One region of the Sporomusa sp. 246TCP1 genome, then DNA from elsewhere that is predicted to be linked to it. Evidence: riboswitches for the same ligand, from Rfam matches in the RefSeq annotation. Region 1 holds a riboswitch; each other region holds the start of a gene.
The links. A riboswitch is a leader RNA that binds a small molecule or an ion and turns the genes downstream of it on or off. The one in region 1 is predicted to bind molybdenum cofactor.
Positions count from the first base shown of each region.

Region 1 (3,279 bases):
ATATGAGATGCAAGATGTTAGAACCCCCCCATTACTTGCTGGGCAAGTAATGGGGGGGTTCCATATATAACTAGTAACAAGAAGTGTTTTAAACCCGGCTAAGCATTGACCAGCAAAATAACCTCGACTTCGCTTCCGCTCGGCAACGGAGGACTATTTTCCGGAATTACAATAAGCGAGTTGGCAACCATCGCCGATTTCAGCATACCATTACTCTGCAGGCGTAAAGGTTCGGCTAAAATACCATTATCTTTTTGCCAGCACTGCGACCAAACAAAACGTTTTGCCCCTGTACTTTTATTAAACGGAGAGGCTAATACCGCTCTTACCCGTGGCCGCCACCATGTCTTATGACCGCACATCTTCATCAATATTGGCCTAACTAACTGTTCGAATGAAATAGCCGCTGCTGCCGGATTCCCAGATAATCCAAGATAAAGCTTGCCATTTTTTATACCAGCCAGCATCGACATTCCCGGTTTAATGCTTACTCTGTCAAACAATAAGGTAATTCCGAGTCTATCATACACTTCGCCAATTAGATCGTGATCACCTACCGAGGCTCCGCCTGTCGTAATTACAACATCACAGGTAGACGCATTCTCTAGCATTAGAGCTATTTCATCTACATTATCTAACACATTGCCCAGAAGGATAGTTTTTGCCCCGGCATCCGCAACTTGAGCACTAAGCATGTAACTATTGGAATTACGGATTTTTCCAGGAGTCAACTGATAATTTACAGGGATAATTTCACTGCCGGTAGCAATAATCGCGACCAGCGGCTTACGAAAAACACATACCTGCGCTTTTCCCAATACCGCCAGCATGCCGATTACTCCTGCATTTATTGCCGTACCGGCAGATATTACCTCTTCATCGGCTGAAATCTCTTCACCCTGGAAACAAATGTTTTTTTCTGCCCCATGACCATCCAAAACAATGATCTTATCACCATCTGCAATTGTGTCTTCAATACGTACAACTCCAGTAGCTCCAGGAGGCAGAGGGGCTCCAGTCATAATCCGGCAAGCCATTCCCGATGTAATAGTATGATGTGGAATATCCCCCGCGGGGACATAATCTACTTGACGTAAAATTACCGGTTTGCCAGGTACAGCCCCCTCAACATCTTTGGCTACGATCGCATAACCGTCCAAAGGAGACCTGTCAAATGGCGGAAAATCCATATTAGATACTATGGTTTCAGCTAATACCCTCCGCCAGCTTTCGCTTAACTCTATTATCTCTGTTGGCATAATTTGAACTAGATTTAACAACTTTTCCTGAGCCACTTCTAACTTTTCGGTCATTTTCCACCCTCCAGTAGTATAGTTATATTATACATTAGCTAGTTACATACAAAAAGGAAGCCCGTGTTAACGGACTTCCTTTGCGTAATGGCTGGTGTGAGAATTCCTTCTCACGCCCTGTTTACTATCGCCGATCTGGCGATAGTAACTCGGAACTCTTGATAGGATATATTCTCTTCGTAGCAACTAAATTCCTGCAAAAAGTATTATTCGGCAGGTATAATTATATTCAAGAGATGGGACAATTAAAAATAATTTATAAAATGTAAAAATTTCCTTAAAAAATTTTTTTTTTGCAGGAATCTTAAAGTATAGAAGCAAATATATATTATTAAGAGTTCCGAGTTACTATTTCCAGCCAGGAGATAGTAAACAGGGTGCAAAAAGGAATTTTTGTGCCTGCCATTATGCAAAGGAAGTCCGTATTACGGGCTTCCTTTTTGCTGTTTATGTGTTTATTTCTTATTCTGGTGAATACCCTTTGAAGAAATAGTAAAGAAAAGAGGTTCTAAAAAAGATTTACTAAAATATTTCACTAAAATATTTTTAGCACCTCTTTTTTTATAAAATCATAATTATTAAGGAGGGTTTTTATGAGTAAATTTATCCGTGTCGACATGGCAACGAAAAATGTTGCTACCAGCGAGGTTCCTGAAAAGTACGTCGGCATAGCAGGCCGGGCGCTTACTTCCAACTTCGTCGCCGACGAAGTGAAACCAACTTGTCATCCACTGGGGAAATACAACAAATTAATTTTTGCACCCGGCTACCTTACCGGTACCAACGCTGCTAATTCCGGTCGGCTTTCCTGTGGCGCTAAGAGCCCGTTAACCGGTGGTATCAAAGAAAGTAACACCGGCGGTACTTTTGGTCAAAAAATGGCCAAAATGGGCATTAAGGCACTTGTATTTGATGGAATTCCGGAAGAAGATAAGTATTTCATCGTCAAAGTTACTATGAACGATGTGACCATTGAAGACGCTCCCGCTGAGATCATTGGCATGGGTAACTACGAAGCCATTAAAGTTCTGCAGGCAAAATACGGCGCTAAAGCCGGTGTGGCTATCATTGGTCCAGCCGGTGAAATGAAGCTTATGGCAGCCAACATTTCCTTTGCTGATCCTGAAAGCAATATCCGCAGCGCTGGTCGCGGCGGCCTGGGCGCTGTCATGGGTTCCAAGAAGATAAAAGCCGTTGTTATTGATGATACTGGCGCTCCTGGTGTTCCCATTGTTAATCGCGAGGATTTCAAGAGTGCTGCCAAGCGATTTGCCAAAGCCCTTACAACTCACCCGGTCACCAGTCAGGGTATAACCAAATACGGTACCAATATTCTGGTCAACATTCTGAACGAAGCCGGCGGTCTGCCTACTGAAAACTTCCGCCGTGGCCGGAACGAATGGGCCAATGACATCGGTGGCGAAACTATGACTGCAACCATGGAAGCCCGCGGCGGTAAGCCTAGCCACGGCTGCCATCCCGGTTGCATCATGCGTTGCTCTCAGCACTATGTTGACAAACAAGGCAAATATATTACCAGCGGGTTTGAGTATGAAACTATTTGGGCTCTTGGCGCCAACGCCAAGATTAATGATCTTGACCTCATTGCCTATGCCGACCGTGAATGCGATGATGTTGGTGTAGATTCCATTGATATCACTGTTGCCATTGGTGTTTATATGGAAGGCGGTGTCATTCCCTGGGGCGATGGCAAGGCTGCCCTGGATTTGATTAAAGAAATTCGCAAAGGCACTCCCCAAGGCCGGATCCTCGGCTGTGGTGCAGCAACCGTAGGACGCGTCTATGGCGTTTCCAGGGTTCCTATCGTCAAAGGCCAGGCAATTCCTGCGTACGACCCGCGTGCGGTTAAGGGTGTAGGCTTGACCTACGCTACCACTCCGATGGGCGCTGACCACACTTCCGGTTATGCGGTTGCTACCAATATTCTCAAGATCGGCGGCGATGT
Region 1 covers NZ_CM170492.1:2,477,589-2,480,867, reverse strand. The annotation lists gene AC1ECB_RS11895 (molybdopterin molybdotransferase MoeA) at 99-1,313, opposite strand; molybdenum cofactor riboswitch at 1,640-1,747, shown strand; gene AC1ECB_RS11890 (aldehyde ferredoxin oxidoreductase family protein) at 1,907-3,279, shown strand, end outside.

Region 2 (3,279 bases), 1.3 Mb from region 1:
TCTTCAAGCATGAAGCGTCGCCCCTGTCGCCCCTCTCTCCCGCAAAAAGATTCTGCAGCATGATAATTTGAAGAAACCACATTTTCGCTATCTGTATTTGCTGGTTGCCAATTACAAATTTCTTTCGGTAAATTCCCGAGATTTACCACCTGCCCTTCTGTCAGACTAACAATTCGCTCCACCACATTCTGGAGTTCACGCACATTTCCTGGCCAGTCGTATCGTACAATTCGGTCAATAACCTCCGGACTAACCAAAAAGTTCCGGTCATGCTTATCCTGCTTTTCTAAAAAATAGTTAAACAATGCTACGATATCATCGGAACGTTCCCGCAGCGGCGGTATTGTGATCGATATAACATCTAACCGATAATATAGATCTTTGCGAAAGGTCCCCTTTTCTACTTCTTTCAATAAACTTTTATTGGTAGCACAAATCACCCTGACATCAACAGGGATTACCTTATCACAGCCAATTCGATTTACTTTTCTCTCCTGCAATACACGCAGCAACGCTACTTGCTGTTCCAACGGCATATCGCCAATTTCATCCAAAAACAGCGTTCCGCCGCAGGCGAGCTCGAATTTACCTGGCTTCCCCCCACGCTTAGCCCCAGTAAAGGCACCCTCCGCATAGCCAAATAGTTCACTGCCAATAAGTTCCCTGGGTATAGCCCCGCAGTTTACAGCTATGAAGGGTCCGGTGTTACGTTCACTTCGATTGTGGATAGCCTGAGCAAATATTTCTTTTCCTGTACCGCTTTCGCCTTGAAGCAATACGCTGGATAGTGAGTTTGCGGCAAGTGAGGCTATCCGGACAGCTTCCAGAATAGCTTTACTTTCGCCAATAATGTCGCTAAACTGTAAAGTCCCATAGTTTCCGCTAAACCGGTTCACCAAATTTTGAATTTGTTTAATGGGCCGTAGAATAATAACACCGCCTGTCACTGCTCCCTGTTCATCGGTAACAGGCTCCCCTGATGCCCAAAAATGACTAATCTCACCGTTGATGTCAAGCATGATTTCAGTGTCTGCGCAGGATTCTTTACACATTAGCATTCTTCTAACAAAGGAATTTTTAGCTCCTAAGATGCTTTCTACCTGAATTCCACGCGTATCCTCAATGTCATTTATGCCAATGCCAAGTATATTTTTGGCAACAGGGTTCAGTTCGCTAATAACACCATTATTGTCAACCATAATTACGCCATCAGACATAGTATTGAAAATACTTGTCAACCGATTATTAATTACACTTAGTTCTTTATTTTTTTTTCTAATACCTAGCTGAGCCATAATTGCTTCCGCTGCAGCCATCACCATCCCCAGTGTATGTAAATGAGCAGCCTCTGATTTGCCTGAAACATCAAGAATTCCTATAACTGTCCCTTTCTCGTCAATGATCGGGGCTGCCGAACAGGTCAAACAGTGATGTTTGCGGCAGTAATGCTCAGATCCTGAAACCTGAATTGATTGCCCTGTAATCAATGCTGTACCAATAGCGTTAGTACCAGCTTCGGCTTCACTCCAATTCGCACCTTGAAAAAAACTCGCCGTCATTGGGTTTGTCAAGGTATCCTTATCGCCAAAAATTTCCATAATATAACCACGTGTATCGGTTAGTGCCACAACAAAACCAGAGCCTGCGACAATCTGGTACAAGTTTTCCATAAAGGGTTTGGCAATAATAATAAGATCCCGGTTTTTTCGCAACATAACCTGAAGACTGGCAATTTCCAATTGGCGATGAATGCTATCATCATTGGGATTAACCTTGGCTTGACGGCACCTTATCCATGAATCCCAAATTTCTGGTCTGATAGAATAATTATAATTCTTGTCAGTACTTTTTAGCGTGGCTGTAAAATTTAGCCATCCGTCCCAGGTACTATCAATAGAGTTTTCGGCATACACAGCCATAAGTCACCCTCCTGTCTAAATTTTAACGTAACATCAGGTCCTGCAAATAAAGAAAATACGGCTTGTGCCAATCTTTTTACTAAGCAGCAGCCGCTGTTGTCCTCGTTCCGGTTTTAAAAAAGTTATGCTTATAGGGAAAATAAAAAGACAGAGCACGCAAAAAAAGGAGAGCGCTCTGCCTCAAATAGTAGCACTTACTCCTTTCCGCAACGGGAGGCTTACCGGTTTCCTGGTAAACCCAACGATCTGGTTGTCGTAGTTTCCATTAGACTACCAGATTCGGAGTTAATGAATATTCTGTTATTCATCAATATTATTCGTTACTAGCGATTAAAATCCTGCCTCATCGATGAAATATTCTCCAACGAGTTACATTTATCTGTCTAATGCGATATTTGAAAATTATAACCAGTGTGCATAGTGCCATTTCCCTTTGCTGCACTTTGCTTTTTTATTTATAATATAAATAGTACAGCTTGTTCTAGGTACTTTCATAATTATAAGGAGTTGAGCGGATGAAAGTCGTATCAGTATACGAAGCGGAAGGTATGGTAATGTGCCATGACATTACAGAGATTGTTCCCGGAAAGTCAAAAGGCCGGGCATTTAAAAAAGGTCATGTAGTAAAGAGCGAGGACATACCTAAACTACTAAATTTAGGGAAAGAGCACTTATATGTCTGGGAAATAAATGAGAATGCTTTGCATGAAAATGCTGCAGCAATTAGAATCGCCGAAGCCGTTGCCGGCCAAGGCATTACCTTGACAGAGCCAGTGGAAGGCAAGGTTGAACTTAGAGCGAAAATGGCGGGTCTGTTAAAAATTAATACCAGTGCATTAGAAAAAATAAACGACATTGATGAAATAGTGTTGGCTACCATTCATTCAAATCAGATGGTCGGTGCCGGAGACGTTATTGCCGGCAGCCGGGTTGTTCCTCTGGTAATTAATACTGACAAAATACGCAATGTGGAAAAAATAGGTGAGGCGTTTTTCCCAATCGTGGAGATCAAACCGTTAAGATCGCTAAAGGTAGGAGTCGTTACCACCGGCAGCGAGGTTTATCATGGACGCATACAAGATCAGTTTGGCCCTGTTATACAGAGAAAAATAACGGAATTAGGCAGTCAAATTTTACGGCAGATCTTTTCTGATGATAATGTTGCGATGATTTCTGAGTCCATCCTAACGTTAATCAAAGAAGGGGCCGAAATGATTATAACCACCGGCGGGATGTCGGTTGACCCGGATGATGTAACCCCTGCGGGAATTAAAGAGGCCGGCGGCTGTGTCATTGCTTACGGAGCACCAGTACTTCCGGGGTCAATGTTTATGCTTGCCTGTATCGGCGATATTCCGGT
Region 2 covers NZ_CM170492.1:1,200,733-1,204,011, reverse strand. The annotation lists gene AC1ECB_RS06000 (sigma-54-dependent Fis family transcriptional regulator) at 1-1,919, opposite strand, end outside; molybdenum cofactor riboswitch at 2,102-2,216, opposite strand; gene AC1ECB_RS05995 (molybdopterin-binding protein) at 2,435-3,279, shown strand, end outside.
Region 2: it holds a riboswitch for molybdenum cofactor, as region 1 does, so the genes downstream of both, AC1ECB_RS06000 (sigma-54-dependent Fis family transcriptional regulator) here and AC1ECB_RS11890 (aldehyde ferredoxin oxidoreductase family protein) in region 1, are expected to answer to the same signal.

Region 3 (3,279 bases), 2.8 Mb from region 1:
CGTAGGTCAGTTTGGCATTTGTGAGCAATTCGAAAAGTGCCGCCGTCAACACGCAATGCCTGGCCCCGCCATAATGCAGCTGCTATTTTTTGGTGCGCCGCATTAACAATACGATTAAAGGTAGAGCGGGATACTTCCATGCGTTCAGCAGCAGCTAATTGATCAAGTAGTTCAATATCTGCTAAGCGAATGGCTTCCATTTCTTCAATTTTTAAGGTAATTTCATCTTGTTTGCAACAGGGAATTCCTGCAGGCTTGTAAAGGGTAACAGGTGGTAATTGTTCAATGCGACGTTCTTTATGTGGACGAATCATAATATCCTTTCAAATTAGAACTATAAATGTTGGACAAGGAAAACTTGAATAGAAGTTACGGGGCATAATCGTAACGAAGTTTTGTCGTCATTGTTTACACTCCTTTTTTAATAGGTATTTTTATATTACTAGCTTACATAAAAATACCTAATTGCAATTAAATACATTTAAGTATATTATTTAATAAAAACAAACAAATGTAAATACACATAAGCAAAAACTTTGTATATTTTTATTAGTTTTTGTTATATTTAATGTTGCTAAAATATAATGTAAAATGCTGTTTACCAAAAATGGTATGGTTTTATAAAAAAGCTTAGCAATAACTACTTGTTATATCTAAATTTTACAGAATGGAAAGGGGGTGAGAAAATGAGTCAAACAGTCTTAAAAATTGAAGGCATGTCATGCGGTATGTGTAAAGGCAAGGTAGAAAAAGCACTTAAAGATCTGTCTGGAGTTACAGGTGTAACTGTTGATTTAGGAAACAAGGAAGCGGTTATAACTGGTTCCGCAGATCGTGCTGAGTATGTAAAGACGGTAGAGGGACTTGGATTTAAAGTTGTCGGTTAAGATCTACGTATAGTTTTTTGGTTTAAGCCAAACCGGCGTTCGTTTGAACGCCCGGCTTGACTTAGATCAGATTTCATGATTGTAGTTAGGGTAATTAAGCAATAGCAAAAAATGATGACAATCCCAAAGTAAGATTAAATATATTGAATATAAAATTCCGAGCTAAATTGCCTAAACTGAAAAGAATGGCAACTAGCCAATGGGTATAGCGGGAAACTACTTTACCTCCCATTTGGAAAGGAATGTAATTTTAGAGATAAGTGCAAGAACATCTATTGTATGGTTATGTGTATATTGCATTATTTAATTCTGAAATTGCCACGCCATTCCTTATGGCTTATGGCAATTTCTTTATGTATTAGACCAAAACGTTGGAATGACGGTCAGTGTTTATCAAAGCAGGCCAATGGGAGGACTGGAATAAATGGATTTTCGCGCAAAATTAGCTGCGATGGCTGTGAAATATAATATCAAACTTAGTGATAAGCAATTGGAGGAGTTGACTTGTTACTATGAAATTTTGCAGGCCAGAGGTTACATTCAAAACGCAGACACAACTATCGGGATTATTATTGATTGTCTTGCGTGTTATGATCCGGCGGTCTTCCCTGTTGGCTGCCGGATTGTCGATGTGGGAACGGGAACGGGGTTTCCTGGTCTGTTGCTAAAAATATTGCGGCCTGATGTCGAGATCTGCTTGCTTGATTGGTCGAACAAGCGGTTGCCGCTTTTGCGGGAGGTGGTTGACCGGCTGGGATTGCTGGGCGTTACGGTGGTTCATGCCTGGGCCGAGGATGCCGGTCAATGCCGGGAACACCGGGAACAATACCAGGTCGCACTCTCACGTGGCATCCCCTCTTCGCTTACTGTTCTGCTGGAGTTATGTTTGCCCTTGGTTTGTCCCGGCGGTTATTATATTGCCTTCAAAAGTGAAAATTATCAGGAGCAAGTCGCGGCAGCCGCCGCGCGTATCGTCATGTTAGGTGGAGAATTAGCCAAGACCAAATCTGTGCAGCTTACCAATCAGGATAACAGCCAGGCGCTTGTTTATATAAAAAAGGTGAGATCAACACCGGCCGAATATCCCCGGTCTTGTCTGTGCAATTATGTTGAAACGGTCGAGGAGCAACAAGAACTTGTCCGGCGCTTACGAAATTTGGCCGAATGCCTGCCTGACCGGAGTAGTAAGTATACATATTCATTATAAGAACAAGAATATCGGGCTAACATGTGCGCAAAAGGGCACATGTTGGTCCGGCTATTGTCTTATTTAGCGATAGGAGGAATGAACCAATGGATTTTAATGCGGCATTGGCTACTATGGCCGAAGAATACAACATTAAGCTTAGTGATAAACAGTTAGAAAAATTGACTTGTTACTATGAAATGCTGAGGGACAGAGATTATATCCGAAACGCCGAAATAACGGTAGGTACAATGATTGATTGTCTTTCCTGTTATGATGTTACGATGTTTCCGGTTGGTTGCCGGGTTATTGATGTGGCTGCCGGACCTGGATTTCCCGGCATACCGCTAAAAATATTGCGGCCGGATAGTAAGCTTTGTTTGCTTGATGCCTCAGATTATCGGCTGGAATTTTGGCGGGAAGTTGTCGATCAACTGAAGTTATCTGACGTTACACTGGTTCATGCTCCGGTTGAGGAAGCCATACTTATGCCAGAGCATCGTGAACAATATCAGGTTGCCGTATCGCGTGGCCTTTCCTTTTCGCTCAGCAAATTGGTTGAGTTATGTCTGCAATTGGTCAAGCCGGACGGTCATTATATTCAGTTTGAGGTCGAGCGCCGCAAAGAAGTGCCGGATGCAGCCGCAAAAGTTGCCGCCGGGGGCGGACAATTAGTTAAAACTGTGACGCAAGAACTTGAAAAACGTACATTTGTCTATGTAAAAAAGGGATAAAGCCGGTGTAAATATTCAGATAATTTTTGTAGCTCCGGATGGCGATAGTTCATTTTGGAAGCCACTGCGTTCGAAAATCATAATTACAGCGAAATGATATAAAGAAAAGTTTTACTACCATAAACTAAAGGGAGATGGCAACAAATGTCATTATTGGAAACGGCCCAAGTGCGGCTTGCTAAGATTGCAGCGGAAAACGGCTGGAGCGAACAAGAAAAAGTTTTAATTGTTTCGGCGCGGGACCTTACCCCGGAAGAAGCGATCGGTAAACCTGACCGTGATGATTATCCTTTACTTAACGGGAAAGAAGTTATGCTGGAATCGCGTCTGGGCGAGGGAATCGGCCAGGCGTTTACCGATCAGCCGGGACGCTGGGAAGGGACGCTGGGTAATGTACTAAATCTGAAACTGGATACGAATTTTCGCCGGGCGATTTTTGTAGCGACATTAAATGCCCTAATGCGCAGCTTAA
Region 3 covers NZ_CM170492.1:5,679,417-5,682,695, forward strand. The annotation lists gene AC1ECB_RS26870 (DUF134 domain-containing protein) at 1-314, opposite strand, end outside; gene AC1ECB_RS26875 (heavy-metal-associated domain-containing protein) at 687-887, shown strand; molybdenum cofactor riboswitch at 1,031-1,146, shown strand; gene AC1ECB_RS26880 (16S rRNA (guanine(527)-N(7))-methyltransferase RsmG) at 1,312-2,094, shown strand; gene AC1ECB_RS26885 (16S rRNA (guanine(527)-N(7))-methyltransferase RsmG) at 2,181-2,807, shown strand; gene AC1ECB_RS26890 (Rossmann-like domain-containing protein) at 2,952-3,279, shown strand, end outside.
Region 3: it holds a riboswitch for molybdenum cofactor, as region 1 does, so the genes downstream of both, AC1ECB_RS26880 (16S rRNA (guanine(527)-N(7))-methyltransferase RsmG) here and AC1ECB_RS11890 (aldehyde ferredoxin oxidoreductase family protein) in region 1, are expected to answer to the same signal.